DNA from 4 places in the Bacillus sp. FSL R7-0646 genome. Region 2 is predicted to be linked to each of the others. Evidence: predicted binding sites of a transcription regulator. Region 2 holds the regulator's gene; each other region holds the start of a gene.
The links. The regulator Rex, encoded in region 2, represses fermentation and respiration genes when NADH is low (regulators of the CRP and FNR family bind a similar motif). The targets are predictions, from matches to a motif close to TTGTGAAATATTTCACAA.
Positions count from the first base shown of each region.

Region 1: the regulator Rex is predicted to act here: its motif matches at 4,486-4,503, upstream of adhE (bifunctional acetaldehyde-CoA/alcohol dehydrogenase).
Region 3: the regulator Rex is predicted to act here: its motif matches at 2,920-2,937, upstream of yumC (ferredoxin--NADP reductase 2).
Region 4: the regulator Rex is predicted to act here: its motif matches at 4,373-4,390, upstream of MKY62_RS10290 (nitric-oxide reductase large subunit).

Region 1 is NZ_CP150217.1:4,128,624-4,136,297, forward strand. Features, by position in the region: gene gntK (gluconokinase) at 1-1,501, shown strand, start outside; gene MKY62_RS21305 (GntP family permease) at 1,524-2,870, shown strand; gene gnd (decarboxylating NADP(+)-dependent phosphogluconate dehydrogenase) at 2,900-4,303, shown strand; gene adhE (bifunctional acetaldehyde-CoA/alcohol dehydrogenase) at 4,577-7,180, shown strand; gene ahpC (alkyl hydroperoxide reductase subunit C) at 7,645-7,674, shown strand, end outside.
Region 2 is NZ_CP150217.1:619,649-627,322, forward strand. Features, by position in the region: gene tsaD (tRNA (adenosine(37)-N6)-threonylcarbamoyltransferase complex transferase subunit TsaD) at 1-216, shown strand, start outside; gene MKY62_RS03110 (ABC-F family ATP-binding cassette domain-containing protein) at 456-2,381, opposite strand; gene moaC (cyclic pyranopterin monophosphate synthase MoaC) at 2,528-3,034, shown strand; gene MKY62_RS03120 (redox-sensing transcriptional repressor Rex) at 3,038-3,685, shown strand; gene MKY62_RS03125 (twin-arginine translocase TatA/TatE family subunit) at 3,728-3,907, shown strand; gene tatC (twin-arginine translocase subunit TatC) at 3,914-4,690, shown strand; gene MKY62_RS03135 (YdiK family protein) at 4,736-4,927, opposite strand; gene MKY62_RS03140 (CPBP family intramembrane glutamic endopeptidase) at 4,927-5,661, opposite strand; gene groES (co-chaperone GroES) at 5,887-6,171, shown strand; gene groL (chaperonin GroEL) at 6,216-7,674, shown strand, end outside.
Region 3 is NZ_CP150217.1:3,231,897-3,239,570, forward strand. Features, by position in the region: gene MKY62_RS16845 (3D domain-containing protein) at 1-641, opposite strand, end outside; gene MKY62_RS16850 (YuiB family protein) at 776-1,096, opposite strand; gene MKY62_RS16855 (YuiA family protein) at 1,171-1,299, opposite strand; gene MKY62_RS16860 (NAD(P)/FAD-dependent oxidoreductase) at 1,608-2,825, opposite strand; gene yumC (ferredoxin--NADP reductase 2) at 3,164-4,162, shown strand; gene MKY62_RS16870 (hypothetical protein) at 4,197-4,397, opposite strand; gene MKY62_RS16875 (cold-shock protein) at 4,540-4,764, shown strand; gene MKY62_RS16880 (GNAT family N-acetyltransferase) at 4,859-5,338, opposite strand; gene MKY62_RS16885 (iron-sulfur cluster assembly accessory protein) at 5,434-5,799, opposite strand; gene dapF (diaminopimelate epimerase) at 5,874-6,731, opposite strand; gene MKY62_RS16895 (NupC/NupG family nucleoside CNT transporter) at 6,857-7,674, opposite strand, start outside.
Region 4 is NZ_CP150217.1:1,994,454-2,002,127, forward strand. Features, by position in the region: gene MKY62_RS10260 (hypothetical protein) at 1-160, opposite strand, end outside; gene MKY62_RS10265 (YwiC-like family protein) at 310-1,032, shown strand; gene MKY62_RS10270 (Crp/Fnr family transcriptional regulator) at 1,078-1,791, opposite strand; gene MKY62_RS10275 (nitrate/nitrite transporter) at 1,937-3,121, opposite strand; gene MKY62_RS10280 (DUF2164 domain-containing protein) at 3,343-3,582, shown strand; gene MKY62_RS10285 (Crp/Fnr family transcriptional regulator) at 3,626-4,294, shown strand; gene MKY62_RS10290 (nitric-oxide reductase large subunit) at 4,451-6,805, shown strand; gene ric (iron-sulfur cluster repair di-iron protein) at 6,850-7,563, opposite strand.

The DNA.
Region 1 (7,674 bases), 690 kb from region 2:
CACGAAAGCGGTTTTATTCAGTGAAAAAGGGGACGTGATCCAAAAGGAAAGCATCGGCTACCCGCTTCACACGCCGGACATCTCGACCGCTGAACAAAACCCGGATGAGATCTTTCAGGCCGTCATCCAGTCAACGGCGAAAATCATGCAGCAGCATCCCGACAAACAGCCGTCATTCATTTCATTCAGCAGTGCGATGCACAGCGTGATTGCGATGGACGAAAACGACAAGCCGCTCACCTCCTGCATCACTTGGGCAGATAACAGAAGCGAAGGCTGGGCTCATAAAATCAAAGAAGAAATGAACGGGCACAATATCTACAAACGGACGGGAACGCCGATTCACCCGATGACGCCGCTAAGCAAAATCACGTGGATTGTGAACGAACATCCTGAAACCGCTGCCAAAGCGAAAAAATATATCGGAATCAAAGAATATATTTTCAAAAAACTATTTGATCAATATGTCGTTGATCACTCATTAGCTTCGGCGATGGGAATGATGAATCTCAAAACCTTGGCCTGGGACGAAGAAGCACTTGCGATTGCCGGCATCACGCCCGACCACTTATCAAAGCTCGTTCCGACAACAGCAATTTTCCATAATTGCAATCCGGAACTGGCGGCGATGATGGGAATCGATCCGCAAACGCCGTTTGTCATCGGCGCAAGCGACGGCGTGCTGTCCAACCTCGGCGTCAACGCGATTAAAAAAGGCGAAATCGCCGTCACCATCGGGACAAGCGGCGCGATTCGCACGATTATCGATGAGCCGCAAACCGATGAAAAAGGCAGAATCTTTTGCTATGCCTTAACTGAAAACCATTGGGTCATCGGCGGGCCAGTCAACAACGGCGGGATCGTCCTTCGCTGGATCAGAGATGAATTTGCTTCATCAGAAATCGAAACCGCAAAACGCCTCGGCATTGATCCATATGATGTCTTGACCAAAATTGCCGAACGCGTCAGACCGGGTGCCGACGGACTGCTGTTCCATCCATACCTCGCTGGCGAACGGGCGCCGCTCTGGAATCCGGATGTGCGCGGTTCATTCTTCGGCCTCACCATGTCCCATAAAAAAGAACACATGATCCGCGCGGCATTGGAAGGGGTTATTTACAATCTGTACACCGTCTTCCTGGCGTTGACAGAATGCATGGACGGTCCAGTTGCCCGAATTCAGGCGACCGGAGGCTTCGCAAGGTCTGATGTGTGGAGGCAAATGATGGCCGATATTTTCGAATCGGAAGTCGTCGTGCCGGAAAGCTATGAAAGCTCTTGTCTCGGAGCCTGCATTTTGGGACTGTACGCGACGGGAAAAATCGATTCGTTCGATGTCGTCTCCGACATGGTCGGAAGCACGCACAGACACGCGCCGAAAGAAGAATCGGCCAAAGAATACAGAAAATTAATGCCGATCTTTATCAACTTATCTCGAGCACTGGAAAACGAGTATACACAAATTGCAAATTATCAAAGAAGCTTAACCAGCAAAAAATAGGGGAAGAATTGGAGGCGTTATCATGCCATTATTAATCGTAGCAATCGGGATTGTCGCATTATTGCTTTTGATTATGGGGTTAAAACTGAATACGTTTGTTTCCTTGATTATCGTATCGTTCGGTGTTGCATTGGCACTTGGAATGCCGTTTGACGACATCGTCAAAACGATTGAACAAGGCCTTGGCGGAACGCTCGGCCATATCGCATTGATCTTCGGGCTCGGCGCCATGCTGGGCAAGCTGATCGCGGATTCAGGGGGCGCTCAGCGCATTGCGATGACCCTCGTCAACAAATTCGGGGAGAAAAACATCCAATGGGCGGTCGTCATCGCCTCCTTTATCATCGGGGTTGCTTTATTCTTCGAAGTCGGATTGGTTTTATTGATTCCAATTGTATTCGCAATTTCAAGAGAATTGAAGATTTCTATTTTATACCTCGGAATTCCGATGACGGCGGCCTTATCCGTCACACACGGCTTCCTGCCTCCGCATCCGGGACCGACGGCTATCGCGGGAGAACTCGGCGCCAATATCGGGGAAGTGCTGCTCTACGGTATCATTGTTGCAATTCCAACCGTTCTTTTGGCCGGACCTTTATTTACGAAACTGGCGAAAAAAATCGTACCGCAATCATTTGAGAAAATGGGCAGCATCGCTTCACTCGGTGAACAGAAAACGTTCAAGCTTGAAGAGACGCCAGCCTTTGGCATCAGCGTCTTCACAGCTATGCTTCCAGTCATTATCATGTCGATTTCGACTATTATTACTCTCATTCAAGAAACAATGGGACTTGCAGACAACAGCTTCCTGGCAGCGATTCGTTTAATCGGGAATGCCTCGACTTCGATGGTCATCTCCCTGTTGTTCGCGATTTATACGATGGGTATCGCCAGAAAGATCCCGATCAAACAAGTGATGGATTCCTGTTCAACCGCCATTACTCAAATCGGAATGATGCTCTTGATCATCGGGGGCGGCGGCGCATTCAAACAAGTCTTGATCAACGGCGGAGTAGGCGACTATGTAGCTGAATTATTCAAAGGAACGGCCATGTCGCCGATCTTGCTCGCCTGGGTCATCGCCGCGATTCTGCGAATCTCTTTAGGTTCCGCGACAGTTGCTGCATTAAGCACGACCGGACTCGTTCTTCCGATGCTCGGACAAAGCGATGTCAATCTTGCACTGGTTGTGCTTGCAACAGGGGCAGGAAGTGTAATCGCTTCCCATGTCAACGACGCGGGCTTCTGGATGTTCAAAGAGTATTTCGGCCTGAGCATGAAAGAAACATTCGCCACCTGGACACTGCTTGAAACAATTATCGCGGTGGCCGGATTAGGATTTACTTTATTGTTAAGTCTATTTGTATAAAAAAGTTTTAGTGAAGGAGCAGGTACTACATGTGCAATACAATCGGTGTCATAGGTTTGGGGGTCATGGGGAGCAATATCGCCCTGAACATGGCAAGCAAAGGCGAACAAGTCGCCGTCTATAACTACACAAGGGATTTAACCGATCAACTCGTCCAAAAAACGGGAGGCCAAACAGTCAAGCCATACTATGAGCTTGAAGATTTCGTACAGTCTTTAGAAAAGCCGCGAAAAATCTTTCTTATGGTCACAGCAGGCAAACCGGTCGATTCTGTCATCGACTCGCTCGTCCCTCTGCTTGAAGAAGGGGACGTCATCATGGACGGCGGCAACTCCCACTATGAAGATACAGAACGACGATATGACAGTTTGAAAGTGAAAGGAATCGGCTACTTGGGAATCGGCATTTCCGGCGGCGAAATCGGCGCTTTAAAAGGCCCATCCATTATGCCAGGCGGAGACCGGGACGTCTACGAAAAAGCCGCTCCGATTCTCACAAAAATCGCCGCCCAAGTGGATGGAGATCCATGCTGTGTCTACATCGGTCCGAAAGGCGCGGGTCATTTTGTCAAAATGGTGCACAACGGCATCGAATACGCAGACATGCAGCTCATCGCCGAAGCATATACGTTTTTAAGAGAAAAGCTTCTTTTGCCGATAGATGAAATCGCTGACATTTTCGACACGTGGAATCAAGGAGAGCTGAACAGCTATTTAATCGAAATCACGGCGGAGATCCTGCGGAAAAAGGATGAGAAGACGGGCGCTCCACTCATCGACGTCATCCTCGACAAAACCGGCCAAAAAGGCACGGGCAAATGGACGAGCCTGCAGGCCGTCGACAACGGCATTCCATCATCGATTATCACGGAATCCCTGTTTGCCCGTTACCTGTCATCATTAAAAGACGAACGGACAGCTGCGGAAAAAGTATTGGCCGGACCTGCAACAGAAGAACGGCGCCTGGATCAAAACGTGTGGATCGACCGCGTCAGACAGGCATTATATATGGGCAAAATCTGCGCCTATGCACAAGGCTTCGCTCAATACAAAATGACATCTGACCTGAACGGATGGAACCTGCCGTTAAAGGACATCGCCCTCATCTTCCGCGGCGGCTGCATCATCCGCGCACAATTTTTAAATCTCATCAGCGAGGCGTTCGACAAACAGCCGGACCTGTCCAACCTGCTGGTCGCACCTGACTTCGCTGAAAAACTAAAAGAATACCAGTCCGGCTTGCGGAAGGTCGTCTGCGAAGGCATCAGCTCAGGCATCTCATTCCCGTGCCTAAGCACTGCCCTTTCCTATTACGACGGCTACCGCACAGGCCGCTCAAACGCAAACCTCCTGCAGGCCCAGCGCGATTATTTCGGCGCTCACACGTATGAGCGGACGGATATGGAAGGCGTGTTTCATACGGACTGGTATTAAAAACTGCACCCCGGATCTCGGGGTGCATTCTTATTTCACTCAAATGGATTTTCATACTTTGTTCAACATTTCACAAACTTATATTTCAAATTCGTGCTATGATAAATTCAACAACAGAAAAGGAGGATTGATGCCAAAATAAACCAGATATCCGCTTCAGGGATAAAAATTTTTAACCTAACTTGTGAAATGTTTCACAAACTTTACCGACTTCATTCATCCCTGGACATCCTGTTGTAATCAAATTCCTATTCATTCACTGGAGGGTTTACAATGGCAATCGAAGAAAAGAACATGAAACAAAAGCAAAATGCCTCAAACATGATTGATCAGCTAGTCGAAAAAGGCCTAAAGGCATTGGAAGAATTCCGCAGCTTTGATCAGGAGCAGATTGATGAGATCGTCAAACAGATGGCGCTTGCCGGCCTTGATCAGCACATGCCTCTCGCCAAACTTGCCGTCGAAGAAACGAAGCGCGGCGTTTATGAAGATAAAATCATTAAAAACATGTTTGCCACAGAGTATGTCTACCATCATATCAAATACGATAAAACAGTGGGCATCATCAATGAAAACGAACACGACGGAGTCATTGAAATCGCGGAGCCTGTCGGTGTCATCGCCGGCGTGACGCCGGTGACCAACCCTACTTCCACCACCATGTTCAAGTCCCTGATATCAATTAAAACAAGAAATCCAATCGTGTTTGCTTTCCATCCATCCGCCCAAAAATGCAGCCGCGAAGCGGCGAGAATCCTTCGGGACGCAGCCGTCAAAGCAGGAGCACCCGACAACTGCATCCAATGGATCGAGACGCCTTCTCTGGATGCAACGCAAGCCCTAATGACCCACCCGAACGTTTCCCTGATCCTCGCAACAGGAGGCGCAGGCATGGTGAAATCCGCTTACAGCTCCGGAAAACCGGCCCTTGGCGTCGGACCTGGAAACGTTCCGTGCTACATCGAGAAGTCTGCCAACCTGAAGCAAGCCGTCAATGATCTGATCTTATCCAAAACATTTGACAACGGCATGATTTGCGCATCAGAGCAGGCCGTCATCATAGACAAAGGCATCTACTCAGACGTCAAAGCCGAAATGACAAGAAACAACTGCTATTTCTTAAATAAAACCGAAAAATCAAAGGTCGAAAAATTGGTCATCAATGAAAATACTTGCGCGGTAAACGCTGATATCGTCGGCATGCCGGCATTCAAAATTGCTGAAATGGCCGGTATCAAAGTGCCGCAAGATACAAAAATCCTCATCGCCGAATTAGAAGGTGTAGGTCCGGATGACCCGCTGTCCAGAGAAAAACTGAGCCCTGTTTTAGCGTGCTACAAAGTCAGCGGGCTTGAAGAAGGATTAAAACGCGCCGAAGAGATGCTGGCGTTCGGGGGAACCGGCCACTCGGCGGTGATTCATACGAACGATCAAGAAGCCGTTAAAGAATTCGGCTTAAGGATGAAGGCCGGCCGGATCATTGTCAATGCACCGTCGTCACAAGGAGCGATCGGCGACATTTACAACGCCTATATGCCTTCTTTAACGCTCGGCTGCGGCACATATGGCGGGAACTCCGTCTCGTCAAACGTAGGGGCCGTTCATTTAATCAACACGAAAAAAGTGGCGAAAAGGAATGTCAATATGCAGTGGTTTAAAGTGCCTCCAAAAATCTATTTTGAAAAACACGCAACCCAATATTTAGCGAAAATGCCTGACATCTCAAAAGCGTTTATTGTGACTGATCCGGGAATGGTGAAACTCGGATATGTAGACCGCGCCCTTCACTACTTAAGAAGGCGCCCGGATTACGTTCATTGCGAAATTTTTTCTGATGTCGAGCCTGATCCTTCAATCGAAACGGTGATGAACGGCGTCGACATGATGGCCAAATTCCAGCCGGATGTCATCATCGCCCTCGGCGGAGGTTCGGCAATGGATGCCGCAAAAGGAATGTGGATGTTCTACGAGCACCCTGATGCTGAATTCTTTGGCTTAAAGCAAAAATTTCTGGACATCCGCAAGCGCATCGTCAAATACCCGAAACTGGGAGGAAAAGCAAAATTCGTCGCAATCCCGACGACATCAGGCACAGGTTCTGAAGTCACTTCATTCTCTGTCATTACAGACAAAGAAACGAATACAAAGTACCCGCTGGCCGATTATGAATTAACACCGGATGTCGCGATCATTGACCCGCAATTTGTCATGACCGTGCCGAAACATATCACGGCCGACACAGGAATGGACGTATTGACACACGCAATTGAATCATACGTATCGTGCATGGCCAACGACTATACTGACGGCTTGGCCATGAAGGCCATCCAGCTGATCTTCGAATATCTGCCAAGAGCATACAAAAACGGCAGCGACGAGCTGGCCCGCGAAAAAGTGCATAATGCATCAACGATTGCCGGAATGGCATTTTCCAATGCCTTCCTCGGCATCAACCACAGCTTAGCCCATAAGCTTGGCGCCGAGTTTCAGATCGCTCATGGACGGGCAAACGCCATCCTTCTGCCGCACGTGATCCGCTATAATGCAGCGAAGCCGAAAAAGTTCACGGCATTTCCTAAATACAGCCACTTCATAGCCGACCAGCGCTACGCGGAGATTGCCAGAACGCTCGGCCTGCCTGCAAAAACAACTGCAGAAGGTGTTGAAAGCCTCATCCAGGAGATCATCTCGCTTGCCAAAGAGCTTAAAATTCCGATGAGCATTAAACAAAACGGCGTGGATGCCGCCGCATTCGAAAGCAAAGTAGATCTCATGGCCGAGCGCGCCTTTGAAGATCAGTGCACGACAGCCAATCCTAAGCTGCCGCTCGTTTCAGAGCTGGCTGAGATTTACCGTTCCGCGTATAAAGGAGTTTAGCCAAAAAAGCCGTCATTCCGACGGCTTTAGTTTGTTGACAAAATCCCAAAACGACTTTTAGTTTTGGGATTTTGTCATCCTTTCAGCGTGATTGAAAACCCTTGCAGTCTAGGAAGGCCGAGCATCGGAGCGCAGCGAATGTTGGAATTCGTGAGCACCGACGCGCAGGCCTGACAACGAATGCGAGGATTTGTCGACACGCTGAAGCCGTCATTCCGACGGCTTTTCTTTATTTTCAATTAGGCCTCTTTATTCTCACTTCTCTATCATTTGTGCCAATCATACTATATGAAAATGAAACTCCAACTCTTTTCTTTAGCTGAAATACTTAACAAAAAAATAAAGGTCTTTCCCCTTGACAAAAAATATTTATTATTTGATAATTTGTATATAATTATAATAATTATAGAGAAATAAAGTTTACAATTTTATTTCTCTTAAACTACATTCAGGAGGACGATATTATGTCTCTAATCGGAAAAGAAGTACAACCA
Region 2 (7,674 bases):
CTTGCCGGAGGAGTTGCTGCAAACAAAGGGCTGAGAGCCGCGCTCGAAAAAACGTTCAGCAGCCGTCCGGAGATCGAGCTTTTGATCCCGCCGCTCTCGCTGTGTACGGACAATGCCGCCATGATTGCCGCCGCAGGTACGGTTGCTTTTGAAAAAGGAATCAGAGGAAAATATGATATGAATGGTCAGCCTGGCTTAGATCTGACGTCTTATTGAAACCTCACGCTTTGTGAGGTTTTTTTACCCGGAAAAAGTTATTAACAAGTTATCAACACATATCCACAGTCTTGTGTATAATGTTAAAAACCTTAATTTACAGACCTTTTTTACCTGTTAGTAATGTGTATAAATATTATGTTATTTGTGGATATTGTGGGTAAATCGCTTTCTTTCTTTTAAATAAAGGATTTCAATTGTGGACAAAAAAACCGCTCCGGCTTGGAGCGGCTCATCCTTTATTCATTTGTAGATAGTGTTTCCCATTCTGATAACAGCTGTTCAAGCTCCTCATTCAGCTGTTCATTTTCAGAGTGGATTTCCTGAACCTTCTCGTGGTCTTGGAAGACGTCGGGATTGCATAGGAGCTCTTCATTCTTTTCAATTTGTTCTTCAATGGCCGTAATTCTTGTTTCGATGTCTTCAATCCTGCGCTGCCGCTGGCGTTCTTTTCTTTTCAGCTCTTTTTCTTCTTCATAGCTCTTTTTTGCGCCCGGTTTTTCGGAAGCGGCTTTCTGACGCTCTTCCGTCTGTTTTTCTAGTTCTTTCAGTTCAAGCTGCTGCGCTTTTTTTTCCGTGTAATAATCGTAGTCGCCTAAATATTCTTCGGCTTTGTCGCGAGAAAGCTCCAGTACTTTTGTCGCAATCCGGTTGATAAAATAGCGGTCATGGGACACAAATAATATCGTTCCCGGGTAATCGATTAAAGCGTTCTCCAAGACTTCCTTGCTGTCCAGGTCGAGATGGTTTGTCGGCTCATCAAGAATAAGGAAGTTCGCTTTTTGCAACATCAGCTTGGCGAGGGCAAGCCTGGCTTTTTCGCCACCGCTTAATGCATGTACAGGCTTTAATACATCTTCTCCCGAGAACAAGAAGTTGCCGAGGCAGGTCCTGATATCCTTTTCATTCATCTCCGGATAATCGTCCCAAAGCTCGTCAAGCACGCGTTTTGACGACGTCAATTCAGCCTGTTCCTGGTCGTAGTATCCGATTGAGACGTGAGAGCCCGTCGCGATTGTTCCCGACACCGGCTGCAGCTTTTGGATCAATGCTTTCAAAAGGGTCGACTTGCCGATTCCGTTCGGCCCGACTAGTGCAACGCTTTCCCCGCGGGTAATGCGAAAATCCAGTGAACGGAGAAGCGGGGGCTGGTCCTGATAGCTTACCGTCAGGTCTTCCACTCGCAGTACATCGTTTCCGCTTTGCCTTGTAATTTCAAAGCGGAATGACGCCGACTTTTCATCTCCAAGCGGTTTGTCCATGATCTCCATCCGTTCAAGCTGCTTTCGTCTGCTCTGCGCCCGTTTCGTCGTCGAAGCCCTTGCCAAGTTCCGATCGACGAAATCCTGCAGCTTGGCGATTTCGTCCTGCTGCTTTTCGTAAAGCTTTGTTTCCCTTTCCAGCTGCTCGGCTTTTAATTGGAGATAAGAGCTGTAGTTCCCGATATATTTTTTGCTTTGGGACCTGGTAATCTCGTAAACTTGGGTAACCACTTTGTCAAGAAAGTACCTGTCATGGGAAACGATTAAAATCGCTCCGCTGTAGCTTTGCAAATATTGTTCGAGCCATGTCAGGGTGTCGATATCCAAGTGGTTTGTCGGTTCGTCCAAAATGAGGAGGTCGGGTTTTGTCAAAAGCATTTTTCCGAGGGCAAGTCTTGTTTTTTGGCCTCCGCTTAAATCCTGAACGCGGACGGAGTCGTCAAATCCCGCAAAGCCGAGCCCGTGCATGACGGATCTGACCTCTGCCTCATATTGGTAGCCGCCTTTGTCCTTGAACTCCTGCTGAAGCCTGTCATATGTCTTCATTAATGATTCAAGCTTGTCCGGTCCGGCTTGCGCCATCTTTTCCTCGATCGCGCGCATTTCTTTTTCCATTTTTTTAAGAAAATCAAATACCGACAGCAATTCCTCTTTAAGCGTCAGCTTGGAATCGAGGCCGGAATGCTGGTCAAGGTAGCCCATCGTCAAATCTTTAGGTTTGATGATGTCCCCCTTTTCGTATGAGAGCTTTCCTGCGATAATCTTTAGAAGAGTCGATTTTCCGGCGCCGTTGCGTCCGACGACCGCAATCCGGTCCCGAGACCTGACTTCGAGTTTTATATTCGTTAAAATCGTATCGGCTCCAAACGATTTTGAAAGCTGATTTACTTGTAAAATCATCATGATCTTTCACCTCTTGTCTGCTATTTTAAGTGTAGCCTATCACCGCGCAGTCAGCAAACAATTAAGTGAAGTCTGGAAGATTTTAGCCAAAGAAAAAGACAGATTGAAAAAAATAGTGTATGATCATTATAAGGAGAGTTAAGAACATGAATGAGTTTACACATTTTAATGAACAAGGCAGAGCCAAGATGGTTGATATAAGCGAAAAGGAAGCTTCAGTGCGCACAGCTGCGGCTGTTTCAAGCGTGTCCATGAATCGAGAAGTACATGAAAAAATCAAAAACCGCGAAATCGGAAAAGGCGATGTTTTGGCGGTGGCGCAAGTGGCCGGAATCATGGCTGCAAAACAGACATCCGCCATCATCCCGATGTGTCATCCGATCGCTCTGAAAGGAGTCGACATCGCCTTTTGCTGGGAGAAGAAAGAGCAGAAGAGCATCCTGCATATACAATCTAACGTCAAGACCAAAGGGAGCACAGGTGTGGAAATGGAAGCGTTAACGTCGGCCTCCGTATGTGCGCTGACCGTTTATGACATGTGCAAAGCGGCGGATAAGGGAATGGTGATAGGACCGACCTTTCTTCTCGAAAAGACAGGCGGGAAAAACGGTGACTATAAAAGGGAAAAAGCTGATGTAGACATGGAGGATTAGTTTATGAACATGGATCATTCAAAAATTCCGCAAGCGACAGCGAAACGGCTGCCATTATATTATCGTTTTTTAAAAAACCTTCATGCATCCGGGAAACAGCGTGTATCTTCCGCTGAGCTGAGCGATGCCGTCAAAGTCGATTCCGCGACCATCCGAAGGGATTTCTCGTACTTCGGCGCGCTCGGGAAAAAAGGATACGGCTACAATGTCAATTATTTGCTGTCCTTTTTCAGAAAGACGCTTGATCAGGATGAAACGACGAACGTAACGCTTATTGGCGTGGGGAATTTGGGGACAGCCTTTCTCCATTACAATTTTATCAAAAACAATAATACAAAAATCGCCATGGCGTTTGACATCAATGAAGAAAAAATCGGAACCGAGGTCGGCGGCGTTCCCGTCTATGACCTGAATAAGCTTGAAGAGCATATGACGGATGATGATATCCCGGTCGCCATTTTGACGGTTCCAGCTCAAGCCGCACAGTCGATTACAGACAGGCTGGTGGCGCTTGGCATTAAAGGCATTCTTAATTTCACGCCGGCTCGCTTGAATGTGCCGGAACACATTCGCATTCATCATATAGATTTGGCAGTGGAACTTCAGTCGCTGGTGTATTTTCTGAAACATTATTCAATGCAGGAAAAGTAAAACGGAAAACGAAAAATAAATAAAGGAAAGGGGGCAGGCTTTATGCCAACAATCGGTCCTGGAAGCTTTATTTTAATTGTCGTGGTGGCGCTTTTGATATTCGGCCCGAAAAAACTTCCCGAGCTGGGAAGAGCGGCGGGAAACACGCTGCGGGAGTTTAAAAATGCGACAAAAGGTTTGGCTGACGACGATTCCGATAATAAAAAGAAAGAAGATCAGTAGGATAGGATGACATTTATGAAGGGAAAAGAAATGTCGCTGTTAGAACATATCACAGAACTGCGCAGACGGCTTGTGATCACTTTTTTCTTTTTTGTTTTGTTTGTTGCGGCAGGCTTTTTTTTGGCGAAGCCGCTCATAATCTACCTGCAGCAGACGGATGAAGCGAAGCTGCTGACTCTCAATGCGTTCAAGCTGACCGATCCTTTATTTGTGTACGTGCAGTTCGCGTTCATCATCGGCGCTGTCTTGACTTCGCCGCTTGTTCTATACCAGCTGTGGGCTTTCATCAGCCCGGGGCTGTATGAAAAAGAACGAAAAGTGACGCTCAGCTATATTCCAATATCGATCATTCTTTTTTTAGGCGGCATTGCCTTTTCTTACTTTATTTTATTTCCGTTTGTCGTGGACTTTATGACGAGAGTCTCAGATGATCTGAATGTCAACCAGGTCATCGGAATACACGAATATTTTCAGTTTCTGCTTCAGTTGACGCTTCCTTTTGGATTGTTGTTTCAGATGCCTGTGGTCATCATGTTTATCACAAGGCTCGGTCTCGTGACGCCGATGTTTTTGGCGAAAATCCGAAAATATGCATATTTTGTGTTGTTCGTCATTGCGGCGCTCATTACACCGCCTGAGTTATTGTCGCATTTAATGGTCTCCGTGCCATTGCTCATTCTTTATGAAATCAGTATCGTGATTTCAAGAATATCCTACAGGCAGGCGCAAAAAACAATGATTCAAGAGGAAAATCAATCGTTTTTGAACGACCATACAAAATAAGAGCCATTCTTTTTTCAGAATGGCTCTTTTCTTTCAAATAAAAGGCTATTGATCTTTTCGCTTCATCCTGCCGGCCAGGGCGAACATTTTAAAGGAGATGCTGATATTATAGGCTGCGAAAAGCATCAGCAGGATCGTATAAAAAGACCACATGCTTCCGGGCGAGGTTGCCGCGAGATACGTAAACAGCACACCCGTTAATAAATAAATCACTCCCCAGAATTTAGGGCTTCTCATCATAGAAATCCTCCAATAATCATTTGCATTTTCTCGACGTTTTTCAAATATTCTTCAATAGGCTCCCGGAATGTCTGCAGCAAGACGACGAGCGTATTCATGGCGACATGGGCGAAAATCGGGACGATAATCCGGTTGGTCCTGACATATAAAAAGGCGAATGTGAATCCCATTGCCGTATAAATGAGCAGATGGCTGAAATCCAAATGGACGACCGAGAAGAGCACCGAACTGAACAGAGCGGCAACGAAAAAATTCGTTTTCTCATAGATCGCACCGAAAATGATCTTTCTGAAAATGATTTCTTCAAGAATCGGACCGAATACAGAAGAGACAAACACCATCAGCGGCAATGCGGTGATGATTTTCATAATCCGCTGCGTATTTTCGGATTCCGGGTTGACCCCGAACAAGTTCATTTCGATCGAAGCGGCAATTGACTGCGCAAACAAAGCGAGAAAAACGCCGGCTACCGCCCATCCGATTGACGCTGCAACCGATGCTTTTGGACGATTGCGAAGCGTCGTCTTCGGCACCGTCCGCAAAATCAGCAGCACGATGACGAGACAGAGGGTAAACGCGATGACAGACCAGACGCCCGTCAATGTAAGCTGAGCTTCAGCCTTGGGCTGTCCTCTGCCCACTCCCAAAAAGTAGAGAAGAGGCAAGCCGACAACCGCCGACAATTGCATGAGAACGTATGCCAATATAATAAACCAGTATTGTTTTCTCAAGCTTTATGTACTCCTTTTCTAAAAATCTAAATCAGACTATGTTTATTGTAACACACTCTTTTTAAATTATAGGATGATAAGGATATGCGGAGAAATGTAAGCGCAAAAAAATTTGACCTTTTCACTTGAAATTGCCTGGGAGATTCTTTATTATAAGAATTGTGTTAGCACTCACCGAGTGCGAGTGCTAAAATTACATATGAAAATATTGAGGAGGTTGTTTCATTGTTAAAGCCATTAGGTGATCGCGTTGTCATTGAGCTCGTTGAGTCTGAAGAAAAAACTGCTAGCGGAATCGTACTTCCTGACTCCGCAAAAGAAAAACCACAAGAGGGTAAAGTGGTTGCAGCCGGTTCAGGCCGTGTGTTAGAGAGCGGAGAGCGCGTTGCATTAGAAGTTAAAACAGGCGACCGCATCATCTTCTCAAAATATGCAGGTACCGAAGTGAAATATGAAGGTACTGACTACTTAATCTTGCGTGAAAGCGACATTTTAGCTGTTATCGGCTAAGTCATAAATAAAAACGAGACAATTATATAGGAGGTTCGAATAACATGGCAAAAGATATTAAGTTTAGCGAAGAAGCCCGCCGTTCAATGCTGCGCGGTGTAGATGCATTGGCGGATGCTGTAAAGGTAACTTTGGGACCTAAAGGACGCAACGTCGTTCTTGAGAAAAAATTCGGTTCTCCATTAATCACAAACGACGGTGTAACCATCGCGAAAGAAATCGAGCTTGAAGACGCGTTCGAAAACATGGGCGCAAAGCTTGTTGCTGAAGTTGCGAGCAAAACAAACGATGTTGCCGGTGACGGTACAACAACAGCGACAGTTCTAGCTCAGGCGATGATTCGCGAAGGTCTTAAAAACGTAACTGCCGGCGCTAACCCTGTAGGCGTGCGCAAAGGTATCGAGCAGGCTGTGGCTGTAGCTGTTGAAAGCCTGAAAGAAATCTCTAAACCAATCGAAGGCAAAGAATCAATCGCACAAGTTGCTTCAATCTCCGCTGCAGACGAAGAAGTCGGAAGCCTGATCGCTGAAGCAATGGAGCGCGTCGGCAACGACGGTGTTATCACGATCGAAGAATCCAAAGGATTCACAACAGAGCTTGAAGTGGTTGAAGGTATGCAGTTCGACCGCGGATATGCGTCTCCTTACATGGTGACGGATTCCGATAAGATGGAAGCGGTTCTTGAGAATCCGTACATCTTAGTAACAGACAAAAAAATCACAAACATTCAAGAAATCCTGCCGGTGCTTGAGCAAGTCGTGCAACAAGGCAAACCGTTGCTTCTGATTGCTGAAGACGTTGAAGGTGAAGCTCTTGCAACATTGGTTGTCAACAAGCTTCGCGGAACATTCAACGCAGTGGCTGTTAAAGCGCCTGGATTCGGCGACCGCCGCAAAGCGATGCTCGAAGACATCTCTATCCTGACAGGCGCCGAAGTGATCACAGAAGATTTAGGTCTTGACCTTAAATCAACTCAAATCAATCAATTGGGACGCGCTTCTAAAGTTGTTGTTACAAAAGAAAACACAACAATTGTTGAAGGTGCGGGAGATACAGAGCAAATCGCGGCACGCGTCAACCAAATCCGCGCTCAAGTTGAAGAAACAACTTCTGAGTTCGATAAAGAAAAATTACAAGAACGCCTTGCTAAGCTTGCAGGCGGCGTAGCTGTCATCAAAGTCGGAGCTGCGACTGAAACAGAATTGAAAGAACGCAAGCTTCGCATCGAAGACGCCCTGAACTCTACTCGCGCTGCGGTAGAAGAAGGAATCGTATCCGGCGGTGGTACAGCTCTTGTCAATGTTTACAATAAAGTAGCTGCCCTTGAAGCTGAAGGCGACGAACTGACTGGTATCAACATCGTTCTTCGCGCTCTTGAAGAACCAATCCGTCAAATCGCGCACAACGCGGGTCTTGAAGGATCTGTCATCGTTGAGCGCCTGAAAAATGAAGAAATCGGCGTCGGCTACAACGCTGCAACAGGCGAATGGGTGAACATGATCG
Region 3 (7,674 bases), 1.6 Mb from region 2:
TGTCTGAATACTTGCATCGATTTATTTTCATTCAGCTTCAGGAGATCCTCTTCGGTAATGGTGCCGTTTCCTTTTTTAATGACATAAACATCAAGTGTTTTTTTGCCCCATTCTTTATAAACATCCTCAACCGTCTCATAGTACAAATCGAGCCGGTTTCCCTTAATGGCTGATCCGGTATCCGCAACAACCCCATAGCCGTAGTCCGGGATGAACAATATGGTGCCGATCGGAAAGACCGACGGGTCGGCTGCAACGGTTGAATATAAATCTCTTTTTACTTTGACTCCCGAATATGTAATCCCGTAATCGGGATGATGAGGTTGTTTTCCCGTTGATTCAGCCCCTGCTGTATATCCGGTCGCGGTGACTTTTTGCTTCGGATACTTGCTCCAGTCAAACGCGTCTTCAAGCGATTTCGGTTTGTTTTTAATTTGTTCTGCGGCAGACAGAGACGTCTTTTCCGCTTTTTCTTCGGGAAGTGATTTAAAGGTGAGCATCAGCTGTTTCAAGGACAGATCGCGTTCTTTTGCCCAGCTGGATATATCCTGTGCCTCCACGCCTGAAACGGCAAAGAAGGTCGTCATAAAAGCAAGGACAAACAAAACTGTCATCAAGAAACGCCGGAACATAGTCATCACTTTTCTCAATTCTTCCACTCCTCTCACCATCTAGTTGTTTCCAAGTGGAAAAAGAAATATTCAGATGGCGGAAAAGTTTTGAGAAAAATGAAAAAATTAACCGCAAAAAAACCCTCTCCTTTGAAGAAGAAGGCTTAAAACATTTGATATCCCCTTTTTCGCAGCGCTTTGATCGTAACGCCCGACAACAGGGCTCCGGCCATTCCGCTGGCTAAAATGATGATATCGGCAGCAGCCAAAGAAGCCACTCTGTCAAAAAGGCCGGAAAATGCCTCTCCCGGCGCCTCTACATAGCGAATCAGCTTTTCTTTATTCACAATGAAAAGGCATACAATTGGATAAATGACAGCCATGATCCATGACATTCTGAGCAGCATATTCAGCAGAAAACCGATGCCGAAAAACAGGACGAAAAATAAGACAACTGAAATGATGACAACTGGTAAACTAATCAAAGCCTCCACCCCCAATTCACCTCTTTTAGTGTACATTGGGGAAGGAACTTGAGTCAATCATTGGAAAGCTGTGATCAACGGTCTTTTCCTGTTCCCTTGCAGTTGCTGCACGTTTCCGAACCGCCGAGCAGAAGCTGAAAATAGCCTTTTCCTGAACAGAATGTACAGGTAGATTCAAGTCGATGGGTTGACGTTGTCTTCATCGGATACACACCTTTTTCTTAATTTTCTGATAATATATCATGAACGTTGTCAATAATAAAGTCAGAAAATATAACAGATCATTTGATGTAAGCGCTTAAAAGCGAAGCTTTCTTTCTTTTTCTTTCGTTTTTGAAGTTTTTAGCCTGAAATAAAAAGCCTGCAGAGGAAGCTGCAGGCTTCAGCGTGTCGACAAACCCTCGTTGTCAGACCTGCTAAGTCGGTGCTCATGAATAGAGGAAGGATCGGCGGCTAACCGCCCAGGCATCCTGCCTGAACGCCGCCGTCATCACCTTCTGTGAAAGTCTGATCAGAAAAATTTAAACTTGCCTTTTTTCAGAACAAGTCCCGGCCCGCCGATCATGAAAAGCGAGCGGTTGTCGATGATTTTTTTCATCATGGACGCCGTCGTTCCCGTCATCTTTCTGCCGAATGCGACGCCGATTGCATCGTGTTCGCCGAGAGAAGCGACAGAGCCTTTGTTATCAAATGAGAACGTTTCCGTTTCTTTGCCGTGAATCAGTGCGGCCAGATTGTTTGCGCACGTTTCGCCTTGCTGCATGGAAATCTGCGCAGTCGGCGGATAAGGCCTTTCGGTTTCTTCATTTATGATTAAAGAGCAGTCTCCGATAACAAATATATCATCATGGCCTTCAACGCGCAGGTCAGGTTTAACCTTCACACGGCCGCGCATGTTTTCAAAGCCGGATTCCTCAATGATCGGGTTGCCGCGGACGCCTGCGGCCCATACGACAGTGCCTGCTTTGATTTCTTCGGTCTGATCGTCTTTTCCGACGATGATTCCGTCAGGCGTGCATTCTTTCACGGCCGTGCCGATTTTGAATTCAACGCCTTTTCCTTCGAGGTAGTTGACCGCATAATCGACAAGCTCCGGTTCAAAGCCCGGGAGAACAGACGGCGCGGCTTCCACGCAAATTAAACGAACCTGCTGGCGGTCGATATCGTATTCGCGGCACAGCTCAGGAATGCGGTTGGCCATTTCACCTAAAAATTCAATGCCTGTAAAACCAGCTCCCCCGACAACGATCGTCAGGCGTTCCGGGCGCTTCTCGGCTTCTGTGTTATACGTCGCGAACTGATATTCAATGTGCTCGCGAAGCTGGCGGGACGAATTGATGTTTGAAATAGAGAAAGCATGCTCTTTCAATCCCGAAATTCCGAAAGTTTCAGGGACGGAGCCGAGCGCCACGACAAGATAGTCGTAACTAAGCTCTCCTGTTTCAAGGACGACTTTCTTTCCTTCTTTATCAATTTTCTTTACCGTATCCTGAACGAAATTGACACGGGATGTATTGATGACGTCTTTAATCTGATAGCGGCATCTGTCATGATGAAGCGTACCTGCGCTCGCCTCGTGCATCCAGGTCGTCTCATAATGGTAATTGTGCTTGTTGACAAGCGTAATATCCGCTTCATTGATGCCGATTTTTTTAACAAGTCTCGTAACGGTCATTAATCCACCATAACCTGCACCTAATACTACTACTTTTGGCTTATTCAACGGAATCACATCCACCTTTTCTGTATTTTACTGCTAAGCCGGATTAAAAATAGCCTTTGGGTTATCTTCTGCCGGCTTCCGGCTTTTTATGAAAAAAAGTTTGTGAAACCCTTCACTTTAGTTTGCCGAACAACGGAATGTTTTTCGGCTGTGCGACGAAAAATATTCACGAATCGTTAACAATTTGTTCACAACTACATCATAGCCGCTTGCAATTGCTTTTTCAAGGTTAAATATGCTCTGACGGTATTATTTTCCGCGCCTAAAAAAACAAACGCGCTCGTATTTATTTTATGTGATATGATATAATTAAGAACAATTTTCATTTAGGGGGCATTATTTTCATGCGTGAAGACACAAAAGTATATGACATCACAATTATCGGGGGCGGCCCTGTCGGCTTGTTTACCGCATTTTACGGCGGAATGCGGCAAGCGAGCGTCAAAATTATTGAAAGCCTGCCGCAGCTCGGCGGTCAGCTGTCCGCTTTGTATCCCGAAAAATACATATACGATGTAGCCGGGTTCCCTAAAATCCGCGCTCAGGAGCTGGTCGACAATTTAAAAGAGCAAATGGCGAAATTCGATCAGACCGTTTGTTTGGAACAAGCCGTCGAAAGCGTTGAAAAACAAGCAGACGGTATTTTCAAACTCGTCACCAACAAAGAAATCCACTATTCTAAAACGGTGATTATTACAGCCGGAAACGGAGCATTCCAGCCGAGAAAGCTCGAGCTTGAATCTGCGGCACAATTCGAGAATGCAAACCTTCATTACTTTATAGATGATCTGAATCAATTTGCGGGCAAGCGCGTTGCGGTATTGGGCGGCGGCGACTCCGCCGTCGACTGGGCGCTCATGCTGGAACCGATCGCAAAAGAGGTGTCAATTATTCATCGCCGCGATAAATTCCGCGCACACGAGCACAGCGTCGAAAACTTGCGCAATTCTAAAGTCAATGTATTGACACCGTTTGTTCCGACCGAGCTGATCGGCAGCGAGCGAATCGAACAGATCGTCATCGAGGAAGTGAAAGGCGAGAGAAAAGAAATCATCGATGTCGACGATGTGATCGTCAACTTCGGTTTTGTTTCATCTCTCGGACCAATCAAAAACTGGGGGCTTGAAATCGAGAAAAATTCGATCGTCGTCAAGTCCACAATGGAAACGAACATCGAGGGATTCTATGCAGCCGGCGATATCTGCACATATGAAGGGAAAGTCAAGCTGATTGCGAGCGGATTTGGTGAAGCGCCGACCGCTGTCAACAATGCAAAAGCTTATATGGATCCTAAAGCGCGTGTGCAGCCGCTGCACTCTACAAGCATGTTTGAAAACAAATAAAAATGAAAAGGAGCCTGACACCGGCTCCTTTTCATTATATGATATTCAAATATGAGAAGACCGTTCCCAATATCAGCACAATTGTTAAGATGCCGACGACTCCCGCCGCAGTCAAGACAATCCGGTCCGTAATTTTCTGTGATTTTGGAAGCGGTTTTTCGCATCCGCATGCCTCGCAGACTTTTGAATCGTACGGCGTAAGCCCGCCGCAGCTTCTGCAGTTGATTTTTTCCATGGTTGAACCCCTTTTCTTTACTGGGCTTGGACACTAAATAAACCTGTCCAGTATAGAATAACAAATTGACGAATAGAATGTCTTAAGATTCACAAAATATTCTTAAATGAACTCCAAAAAACCCTTGTTAGGAAGTGACGATATGTCTTACTACAACAATCGCAATCAAGAGCCTCTGCCAAAGGAAGATATCAGTACGTGGGAATGTACGGCTGAGGACTGCAACGGATGGATGAGAAAAAATTTCACGAGCAGCGACCGCCCTTTATGCCCTCTGTGCAACAAGGAAATGATAAGCGGAAGCCGCTATATCACCTCTATCACCAACAACACGAGCAATCTGAATCGCATCTTTAACCAGAAATAAACACGGTTGTGTTCCGGAAGCCCATTGCAAAAACCTTGCTCAACACTTTGAGCGGGGTGGCTGCATTGCTCCTCTTCGCGAAGAAGCAGAAAAACTATGCTAAATCTTTCACCAATAGAATCTCATCCCGAATCGGAATGCCGTTATCAGCGACAAAGGGAATTTCCGGCTTTACTTTTCTTGCTTTGTCAACTGCGTTTACATACAACTCGGCCAAAGTATAGCCCCTCTTTTGATAAAACATAAGCGCCCGCATATTATCGTTCGTCGTGATCAGTTTAATCGATTTACACTGTTTTCGCTTTGAAACACGCTCCACTTCTTGTAAAAGGAGTGAGCCGATCCCTTTGTTTTCGACAACACTGTCCAAAGAGACGACTTCACATTCGTTTCCAGCGATGAAGTACGTAATCAAGCCTTTAATGTCGCTTTTTTCATCTGTTACAGCGAATCCTTCCAATTCATCGCAGCGGAATGTTCCGTGTGAATTGACCATTTCCGGACTTCCCCAATGTGTATGAAAAAACGCGGTAACGTCCGCTTTTGACAAGGCGTGCGTTGATACGAGTTTCATTTCTTTTTCCCCCAGACCATAATAAAACGCCTTTTCATCACGATGAAGCATCGAGATGAAAGGCGTTTTTTTCATTGCATATCGTTGACCTTATGTCAGCACTCTTCAGGCTTCCCCGCATTCGCTGCGGTTCTGAATGATGATCCGCAGCCGCATGAAGCGATGGCGTTTGGATTATCGATGGTGAAGCCTCCGCCCATCATCGATTGTTTAAAATCAATGACCGTACCGTTCATGATATCCAGACTTTCTTGGTCTACAAGCACTGTGATTCCATGCTGGACGAATTCATTGTCGTCTTCGTTTTTTTCATGTTCAAAACCCATGCCGTATGACAGGCCGCTGCATCCGCCGCCTTTTACTCCGATTCTCAAAAATGCGTTCTCCTCTTCATGCTCTTTCATCATATCCTTGATATGAAGAGCAGCCGCTTCCGTAACCGTGACCGTTTTTTCGCTCATGAGATTACACCTCCTAAAAGCTCATGTGTACCTTTATTATAAAGTCGCACGTCCGATTTCTCAAACAGACCGACTTATGATATAAAAAACTCGCCTTCACATACCGTTTCAGCGGGTCCCGTCATCATGACGCGTCCGTCGTTTTTCCAATTAATGATCAAATCGCCGCCGGCGAGATGGACGGTAATGTCCGTGTCCCGTTTGGAATAGCCGTTGAGCACCGAACTCACTGTGGCTGCGCAGGCGCCTGTTCCGCAAGCCTGGGTAATTCCTGATCCCCTTTCCCAAACGCGGAAATGGAGTTCATTTTCGTTTTCAACTTCAACAAATTCTACATTAACCCCTTCCGGAAACCTTTCATCTTTTTCAATGAGCGGTCCCATCGTCGTCAGCGGGGCTTTTTCAATATCGTCTAAATAAAAGACGATGTGGGGATTGCCCATGGATACAGCGGTACCCTTCATTTCACGGCCGCCGAATATCATCTTTTCATTGATCGTCTCTGAACCCTGTTCACCCCGCATCGGCATATCTGATTTGAGAAGTCGCGGTTCGCCCATATCGACCGTAGCCGATACAACTTTTCCTTCATCCACCTCAACCTGAGCCTTTACCAAGCCTGAAAGGGTTTCAATTAAAAAGGACGTTTCCTCTACCAGTTTATGTTCATACGCGTATTTTGCAACGCAGCGCAAACCGTTTCCGCAGTTTTTGCCTTCAGATCCGTCGCTGTTGAAAATCCGCATTTTAACCGGCGCTCGATCTGAAGGACAGATCAGAATCATTCCGTCTGAACCGATTCCGGTGTAAACGGAAGACACTTTGACGGCCAAATCCGACAACAGCTCCTCAGGGAGATGTTCTTCAAACTGATTGACGTATATATAGCTGTTTCCTAAGCCGTGCATTTTAGTAAAACGAAAAGAATTCATAGCCGCCTCCACATTTTTTTCTTTCTTCTAGTATAAAAGCTGAAAGGGATGGATACAATATGGCTATCCCCCGTTTTTCATACATAAAAGCTCCCTGCATTCATTTGCAGGGAGCTTTTATCATGTTATCCGATAAACATTCCGGCGATCGCCGCGCTTAAAAGGTTGGCCAATGTTCCGGCCGCAACGGCTTTCAAGCCGAGACGGGCGATATCGGAACGGCGGTTCGGCGCCATTCCTCCAAGTCCTCCAAGCAAAATCGCCACAGAAGACAAGTTTGCGAAACCGCACAGCGCAAAGCTGATAATCGAAGCTGTTTTGACGGAAAGCTGATCAAACATCGGAGCAAAATTGGAATAAGCGACAAATTCGTTCAGAACGAGCTTTTGACCGATAAAGCTTCCGGCCTGGACCGCTTCATCCCATGGCACGCCGATGACAAAGGCGAGCGGGGCAAATACATAGCCGAGAATATATTCGAGTGAAAGGTCTTTAAAGCCGAACCATCCGCCGACTCCTCCAAGAATTCCGTTTAAAACGGCAATCAAAGCAACAAAAGCAAGCAGCATCGCGCCGACATTCAACGCAAGAGAGAGACCCGTTGATGCCCCTTTTGCCGCGGCATCGATGACATTTGCTGCGTCTTCGTCTTCAGCCATTTGAATATCTTTTTCTTCAATTTTCGGTTTTTCCGTTTCGGGAATGAGCATTTTTGCCATAATCAAGCCCGCAGGTGCGGCCATAAAGCTCGCTGCAAGCAAATATTCGAGAGGAACCCCGAGAAGGGCGTAACCGAACAAAACAGAACCGGCCACTGAAGCGAGTCCGCCTGTCATAACGGCAAACAGCTCTGACTTTGTTAAGTTTGCGATAAACGGCTTAATTACAAGCGGCGCCTCAGTTTGCCCGACAAAGATATTGGCAGCTGCAGAAAGAGATTCCG
Region 4 (7,674 bases), 1.4 Mb from region 2:
CAAAATAGACGGATTGCGAATGAAGGAACGATCGCGAATGCTGAGACGGTTGGATATCTATCACCTTACCGTTCTTCAGCAGCTTTTTGATGATCGGAAGGGGTACTCCGAAAAACATAGGAAGATTTTTCAGAAACAATAAGTAGTCAAACCGGTCCATGGTATATCCTCCTTCTCTATATTGGCTTTTAGTATAAAGCGCCGGGCTGCAGGGCGCAGTGATTTAATTCACACGACTGTATGCAAAATGTCACTGTGTAAAAAGAACGAAACTTTTATAATGTAATAGAAAAGAAGGGAGGATGTGTGATGAAAGTGTTCATACCGAAGCAGCACGGCGCCTGGGCGATGCTTGTCATCCCGTTTATTCTCGGCATGTTCGCCGGAGGCGCAGATGTAAAGCATATTCCGCTGTTCTGCGGATGGCTGTTTCTATATCTTGCGGCATCTCCGGCTATGATGATGGTGAAGAAGAAAAATATCGTTTACTATCAAAAATGGGTTCTCATCTACGGCATTCCGGCCGTCGTTTTCCTGCTTATTTCGGTCCTGCTGGAGCCGCAGCTTGTGTATCTCGGTCTGCCGCTGTTTCCGCTCTTTCTCATCAATCTTTATTATGCGAAAAGAAACAACGACAGGGCGCTTTTAAATGATATAGCTGCAATCCTTGTTTTCAGCACGGGCGGGCTTGCGAGCTTCTGGATGGGAGCGGGGAAGCTTGATGGTGAGGCATCGTTTGTTTTTATCCAGTCCGCTTTGTTTTTCACAGGGAGCGCTTTTTATGTCAAGTCGATGATACGTGAAAAGAAAAACAATCGATTCAAGCTTTATTCATGGGGCTACCATGTTTTCCTGCCGTTCGTCTCGCTGGCCGCAGGGGCAGGATGGGCGGTGATCGGCGTAGTGCCGAGCAGTCTTAGAGCGTGGTTTTTCCACGGGAGGAAACTGTCGATTAAGATAATCGGAATCTCTGAGCTGGTGAATGCCTGTATCTTTATGGCCGTGTTGATCGTTTTTCTGCTGCAAACGTAAAAAACAAGGACACTGTGCTTCATGTCCTTGTTTGTTTTCGCTTTTTCAGTCGATATTGCAGATTTCGAGCGGGCAGTTTTCACAGTCGATTTCGCGTTTTAAATAATTGATCTGGTGGATGACGATTTTTCCCGAGTCCTCAATTGAAATGACACCGTTCTTCCGGAGGTCGCTCAGCATGCGGTTGATGCTTTCTCTTGCAGCAGCACAAAATTTCGCCAGATCCTGGTTCGTCAGGACAATATTGATGAGAATCCCGTCGCTTCTTGTGATGCCGTAGCTGTTTGCGAGACGGATCAAGGTGGAGTAGAGCGCGCCTTTTTTACCATTCAGCAAAAGGTCGCGGATCTTCGATTGAATCTTTCGCAAATGCGTGCTCATCCATTTCATAAACTCAAACGTCAGCGCACCGTTTTGAATGAGTTCTTTTTCAAGCTTATCTTTATTGATGACCAACACTTCGCCATCAGAGAGGATCTTTGCGCTCAGCATATATTTCGCATCTTCTGTAAAAAGCGTAAGCTCCCCGACAATATCATTTTTTTTGCACATTCTAAGCGTCAGTTCTTTGCCATCGGACGTCAATTTGCCGATCTGGACAAGTCCTGACTGAATAAGATACAGTTCCTCTGCATCCATCCCTTCTTGAAAAAGGAATGTGTCCTGCCTGATTTTTCGTCGCGTACTGATCGATTCCAGCAAGTGATGCAGATCGTCTGAGAGCAAATCTGTGTCTGATTTTCTAACAGAAATGTTCATTGAGCGTCACCCCTTTTGCAGTTCTTATTTTAACGTTAAATAAGGCAGAGTGACCTTTTAAATATAAACAATATTGTGAACATATGAATATAGTCCCGAAAAAGAGCCTGGGCATATCGGCTCAATCTCTTTTTGCAGGAAGGGCTTATAAATGGTTGGCCTTCGTTTTGGACGATGTTTTGTTCACTTCCTGAAAATACATCCAGACCACGATCACAAAGCTTGCAAGAGCCGCTTCTGACAGCGCCATGAATCCGATCGCATAATGGCCGGTTGCCTGAAAAACGCTTGACAGGATGAGAGGCGGGAAAAATCCTCCCAAGCCGCCCATCGCTGATACGATCCCATTAACGATGCCGGCCTGATTTGAAAAATAAAGCGGCACGAGCTTAAAGATGATCCCGTTTCCGAGTCCGGCGCACACGGCAACGGTTAATACCCCAAACCCGTACAGTCCGAGGCTCGGCGAAAAGGCCAATAAAATCCCTGACAAGGTGCAGCCGGCAAATACATACATCAACAGCTTCAGCGGGTTGAATTTGTCTGCCAGCCAGCCGCCGACAGGCCTCAGAAAAGTGGCGACAGCGATAAATCCGGCGGTTCTCAGCCCTGAATCGACGGGATCAAGCCCGAAGTGATTAACAAGAAAGTTCGGAAGATAAATCGTAAACGCGACGAAAGATCCGAATGTAATGAAGTAAAACAAGCTTAAAAACCATAATGTCTGATTTCGGTAGACTGCCTTCATTTGCTCTGTTACAGATACCGTAACTTTTGTTTCTTTTCGATCTCCAAGGATAAAGTTCAATAAAGCGAATACGGCGACTAACACGATGTACATCCGCACCGTATTTTCCCACCCGGCGGTTTTTGCGACAACAGGAGCGGCAAACGTAGTAATCGCTGTACCGACGTTCCCAGCGCCGTAGATCCCATTGACAAACCCGTGCTTTTCTTTAGGGTAGTATTTCGGCAGTGATGTGACCCCGATGGAAAAGACCGCTCCGCCGATGCCGAGGAAGAAGCCGCCAAGGATCAAGTCGAACAGCGAATCGGCTGTGCTGATCCAAAAAACCGGGAACAGAAGCAGCAAAAAGCTGATCATGAATGTAATTCTTGCTCCAAATCTGTTCGTGTAGTAGCCCAGCGGAATCCTGAGAAGCGACCCGAGTATGACCGGAATGGCCGTAACAAGGGAGACCTCGCTGTCTGTCAGGGCGATGTCCTGCTTAATGTGGGGCATTAAAGAGGAAATCAATACCCAAACCATAAATCCTGCGACTAAACTAAATGACTGCAGCGGTAATTGTATTTTTTGACGATTTGCCATTGCGGTTTTGCTCCTTTCAAAGGGAAAAATGAATAAATCAATCAGCATGTTTATCTTACAAAAAGTCTTTTTAAAACATTGTGAATTACGTCACACGGTCATTCGCTTGTTTCGTGTTTAATATCGGTAAGTGACGGAGAGTAAACGGATGTAAAAAAATAAATTGTTCATTTGCGGACTTTATCGTTTATCATGGAAATAAAAAAAGGAGTGCCGCTTTTATGTTTATAAAGCTTACCCAAGAAGAAAAACAAGCGATCATCGATGAAATCAAACGCTTTTATGTTGAAGAAAGAGGAGAAGAGGTCGGAGACATTGCGGCGATTCAAATGTTCGAATTCGTAAAGGAAAAGCTCGGACCTTACTTTTACAATCAGGCCTTGAAGGACAGCCGCAGAGTGGTGGAAGAGAAGGCAGCGGCGATTGAAGAAGAGCTCTTTGCACTGGAGCGCCGTCTGTGACAAACCGCTCTCCTTTAGCAAAACCGAAGGGATTGAAAGACCAATGGAGTTTCTGAAGCAATTTATGATTTTCAGCGGGTTGAATGATGAAGAGTTCAAGCAAATCGAGCAGATCGCGGCCAAGCGCACCTATCAGCCGAGAATGTTTGTTTTTATGGAGGGGGAAGAGAGGGAAGCGGTATTTTTCATCAAATCCGGTCTTGTTAAAGCCTTTAAAATCGATGAAGACGGCAATGAACAAGTGATTTCGATTCTGCAAAACGGGGATATGTTTCCCCATGTCGGCTTTTTTGACCTCTCCCCATACCCGGCAACGGCAGAAGCCGTTCAAGAAACCGAATTGATCGTAATCCGCATCGCCGATTTTAATGAACTTTTGATGAAATTTCCGGAAATGACGATAAAAGTGATGCAAATCATGGGGAAAAAGATTCTCGATTTGCAAGAGCGGATCCAGGGTTTTATCTCAAAAGACGTCCAGCACCGCTTGACACATGTATTAATGAAGCTTGCTGCTGAACATGGCATTCCTCAAGAAAAAGGGGTCTACATCAGCCTGCCCATTACCAATCAGGATTTTGCGAACATGGTCGGAACGTCAAGGGAAACGATTAACCGCACATTAAATGAATTGAAAAAGAAAAATCTGCTGACAGCTGACAGGAGCGGAATTTTCATTCATGATACAGACTGGCTGAACGGCTGCAATTAAGGCATGAGTTTTAGGCTTTCCATTGAACGGCAGATGGAAAGCCTGTTTTTTATTTTGTTCACAAATACGCCATGATTTAAGTGATCTGGTTCACAACTGGTGTTTTGCATATCCAGTATCTTAGGACATGCAAAATCAAAAAAGGAGTGAACCGCAATGGAAGTACAAAGAAAGACGGTGCCCGTTAAAAAAGCATCAAAAAACGGTTTTCTGAAATCCATTCTCGTCTTTACTTTAATCGTAAGTTTTTCGGTGCTGCTTTTGGGAGGCTATTGGATCTTCAAAGGACTTGCACCAAGACCTGTTGAAGTGTCCGGGCCAAACGGAGAGGTGCTCATGACAAAATCGTCTATTTCAGGCGGTCAGGCCGTATTTCAAAAATACGCGCTGATGGACTATGGAACGATTTTGGGGCACGGATCTTATATGGGGCCTGATTACACGGCCGAAGCCCTGAAAATCTATACGGAAGGGATGCAGGATTTTAAGGCGGAGGCACAATACGGCAAGCGCTTTAAACAACTTTCAGATGAAAAGCAGTCCACCATCCGGAATCACGTCATCCGCGAAATGAGAAAAAACCGTTATGATCGCCCATCAGATACATTGAAGCTGACAGACGCGCAGGTCTACGGCTTGCATCAAGTGCGCGATCATTACCGCAAAGTCTTTACAAAAGGAGACGGCTGGGGGCTTGAGCCCGGTTTAATTAAAGAAAGCCACATGCCTGAACGCAACAGGGCGTGGGTCGACAGCGAAGACCAAATCACGCAGGTCTCCGATTTTATCTTTTGGACGGCATGGCTTTCCAGTACATTAAGGCCGGGCGACGACATTACGTACACGAACAACTGGCCGTATGATGAAGATGCGGGCAACACGATGTCATTCGCCGCCGTTTGGTGGAGCGGCGCAAGCGTTACCATCCTCATTTTATTTGTCGGCATTATTTTATTCGTGTTTTACCGTTACAAGCTTGGAATGAAAGAGGCTTACCAGGAAGGGGCGTTTCCGGTATTTGATCTGGATAAACAGCCGCTCACCGCTTCACAGGTTAAAACCGGAAAATATTTCGCCGTTGTGTCGCTGCTGTTTTTTGTTCAGGCGATGTTCGGGGCTTTGCTCGCCCACTATTATATTGAACCGGACAGCTTTTTTGGGATTGATTGGATCAGGGAGCTGTTGCCCTTCAGCATATCTAAGGGATTTCACCTTCAGCTGGCGATCTTCTGGATTGCAACTTCATGGCTCGGGATGGGTATTTATGCGGCGCCGCTTGTCGGAGGCCGCGAGCCGAAAAGACAGGGGCTGCTTGTCGACATTCTGTTTTGGGCGCTGATCGTCCTTGTCGGCGGAAGCATGGTCGGCGAATGGCTCGGAGCGAAAGGCTTTTTAGGAAACAACTGGTTCTTATTCGGCCATCAAGGAATGGAATATATTGAACTCGGCCGCTTTTGGCAGGTCATTCTTGCGCTCGGCATGCTGATTTGGCTGTTTATCGTCTTCAGAGGCATTAAGAGCGGCCTCAAGCGGGAGCCTGATAAAGGCGGTTTGATTCATCTGCTGTTTTATTCTTCGATCGCCATTCCGCTGTTTTACGGTGCTGCCTTTTTCTTTAATCCCGGCACTAATATTACAATGTCGGATTTTTGGCGGTGGTGGATCATCCATCTTTGGGTGGAAGGGATTTTTGAAGTCTTTGCCGTCGTGGTCATCGGCTTTTTGCTCGTGCAAATGAACCTGGTGACGAAAAAGTCGACTGTCAGAACGCTCTATTTTCAATTGACGATCCTGCTGGGGAGCGGTGTCATCGGGATCGGACACCATTACTATTACAACGGGTCTTCCGAAGTCTGGATCGGCCTCGGTTCCGTCTTCTCATGCCTGGAAGTCATCCCGCTTACCCTGCTTGTATTGGAAGCTTACGAACAATACAAGATGATGAAAGACGGCGGACATCACTTCCCGTATAAAGCAACGTTCTGGTTCCTGATTTCAACGGCGATCTGGAATCTGGTCGGCGCCGGGGTATTGGGCTTTTTGATCAACTTGCCTGCCGTCAGCTATTTTGAGCACGGGCAGTTCTTGACACCCGCCCACGGACACGGGGCGATGATGGGTGTGTACGGCATGTTTGCCATTGCCGTCTGGCTGTATACGCTCCGCAATATCGCCAAAAAAGAAGCATGGAATGATAAATGGCTGAAAATAGCCTGCTGGTCGCTGAACATCGGCCTGTTCGGAATGGTGTTTATCAATTTGCTGCCGGTCGGTTTTCTTCAATTGAAAAAAGCGTTTGAAGACGGGTACTGGAGCTCAAGGGCGCCTGAGTTTTTACAGCAGGATGCAGTGCAAACGCTGCTGACTTGGAGGGCCGTGCCGGATACGATCTTTTTAGCCGGAATCGTGATTTTGGTTGTATTCAGCATCAGAGCATTATTCCATCTCCGCAAACCGACGCATCGGGAAGGAGAAGCGCTGCCTGTTAAAGACATTGCTTCAGATGAATAGATAAACAAAAAGACAGAGGAAGTAAAATCCTCTGTCTTTTTGTTTTATTGATTGGCTTCCGCTTCAAGCCGCGGGAACAAAATATTGTTTTCCAGGTGAATGTGCTGAAAAAGATCCGTTTCCAATTCATCAAGCTTTAAGTAAGTCAGTGTATATGTTGTGCATGCCCCTTCAGGAAGGGTATAGTCATTGGTCACTCTTCTCAGTTCCTTCAGGATGCTGCCTGCGGCTTCATGCTCTTGTTCAAGGACGTCGATCGTCTGAACCGCTTCTGCTAAGCGGTCCATTGATCGCGTCTCTTCATAGGCCATCACTTTCGGGAAAATATGTTCCTCTTCCTGGAAGAGGTGATGTTCGAGTTCTGTTTTCAGCTGATGGAACAATTGATGGACCTGGGCGAGCTCCGGATGATGGATGCCATGAACCCGGTATACTTTTGTAACAAAGCCTGACAGTTCAGGAAGCACCTCATACAGGTAGGCATGGTGCGTATGAATCACATGGTCGATCAGCTGTGAATACGGGGCTTCACTCCAGTTCGTCTCTTTTGCGTTTAATGCCTTTGTCTCTTGATATAATGTATTGATTCTAGCTAAGATCTCTTCTTCATTTAAATCCTGCTCTTTTATCGCTTCACCGATCGGACGGTTGCCCCCGCAGCAAAAGTCGATGCGATATTCTTTCAGCAGCCGGCTGGCTCTTGGAAAATGGGTAACAATATCACCCGTTTTTGTGTTTTGATCAAAAACTGCTTCCATTTGTAAAACCTCCTGAAGTGTTTTTTATGCTATGGGTTAAATGTAACGGGTTCACTGAAGGAAAATCGTGATCTACATCACATTCTGAAAAAATGACGGAAAAAGCAATAA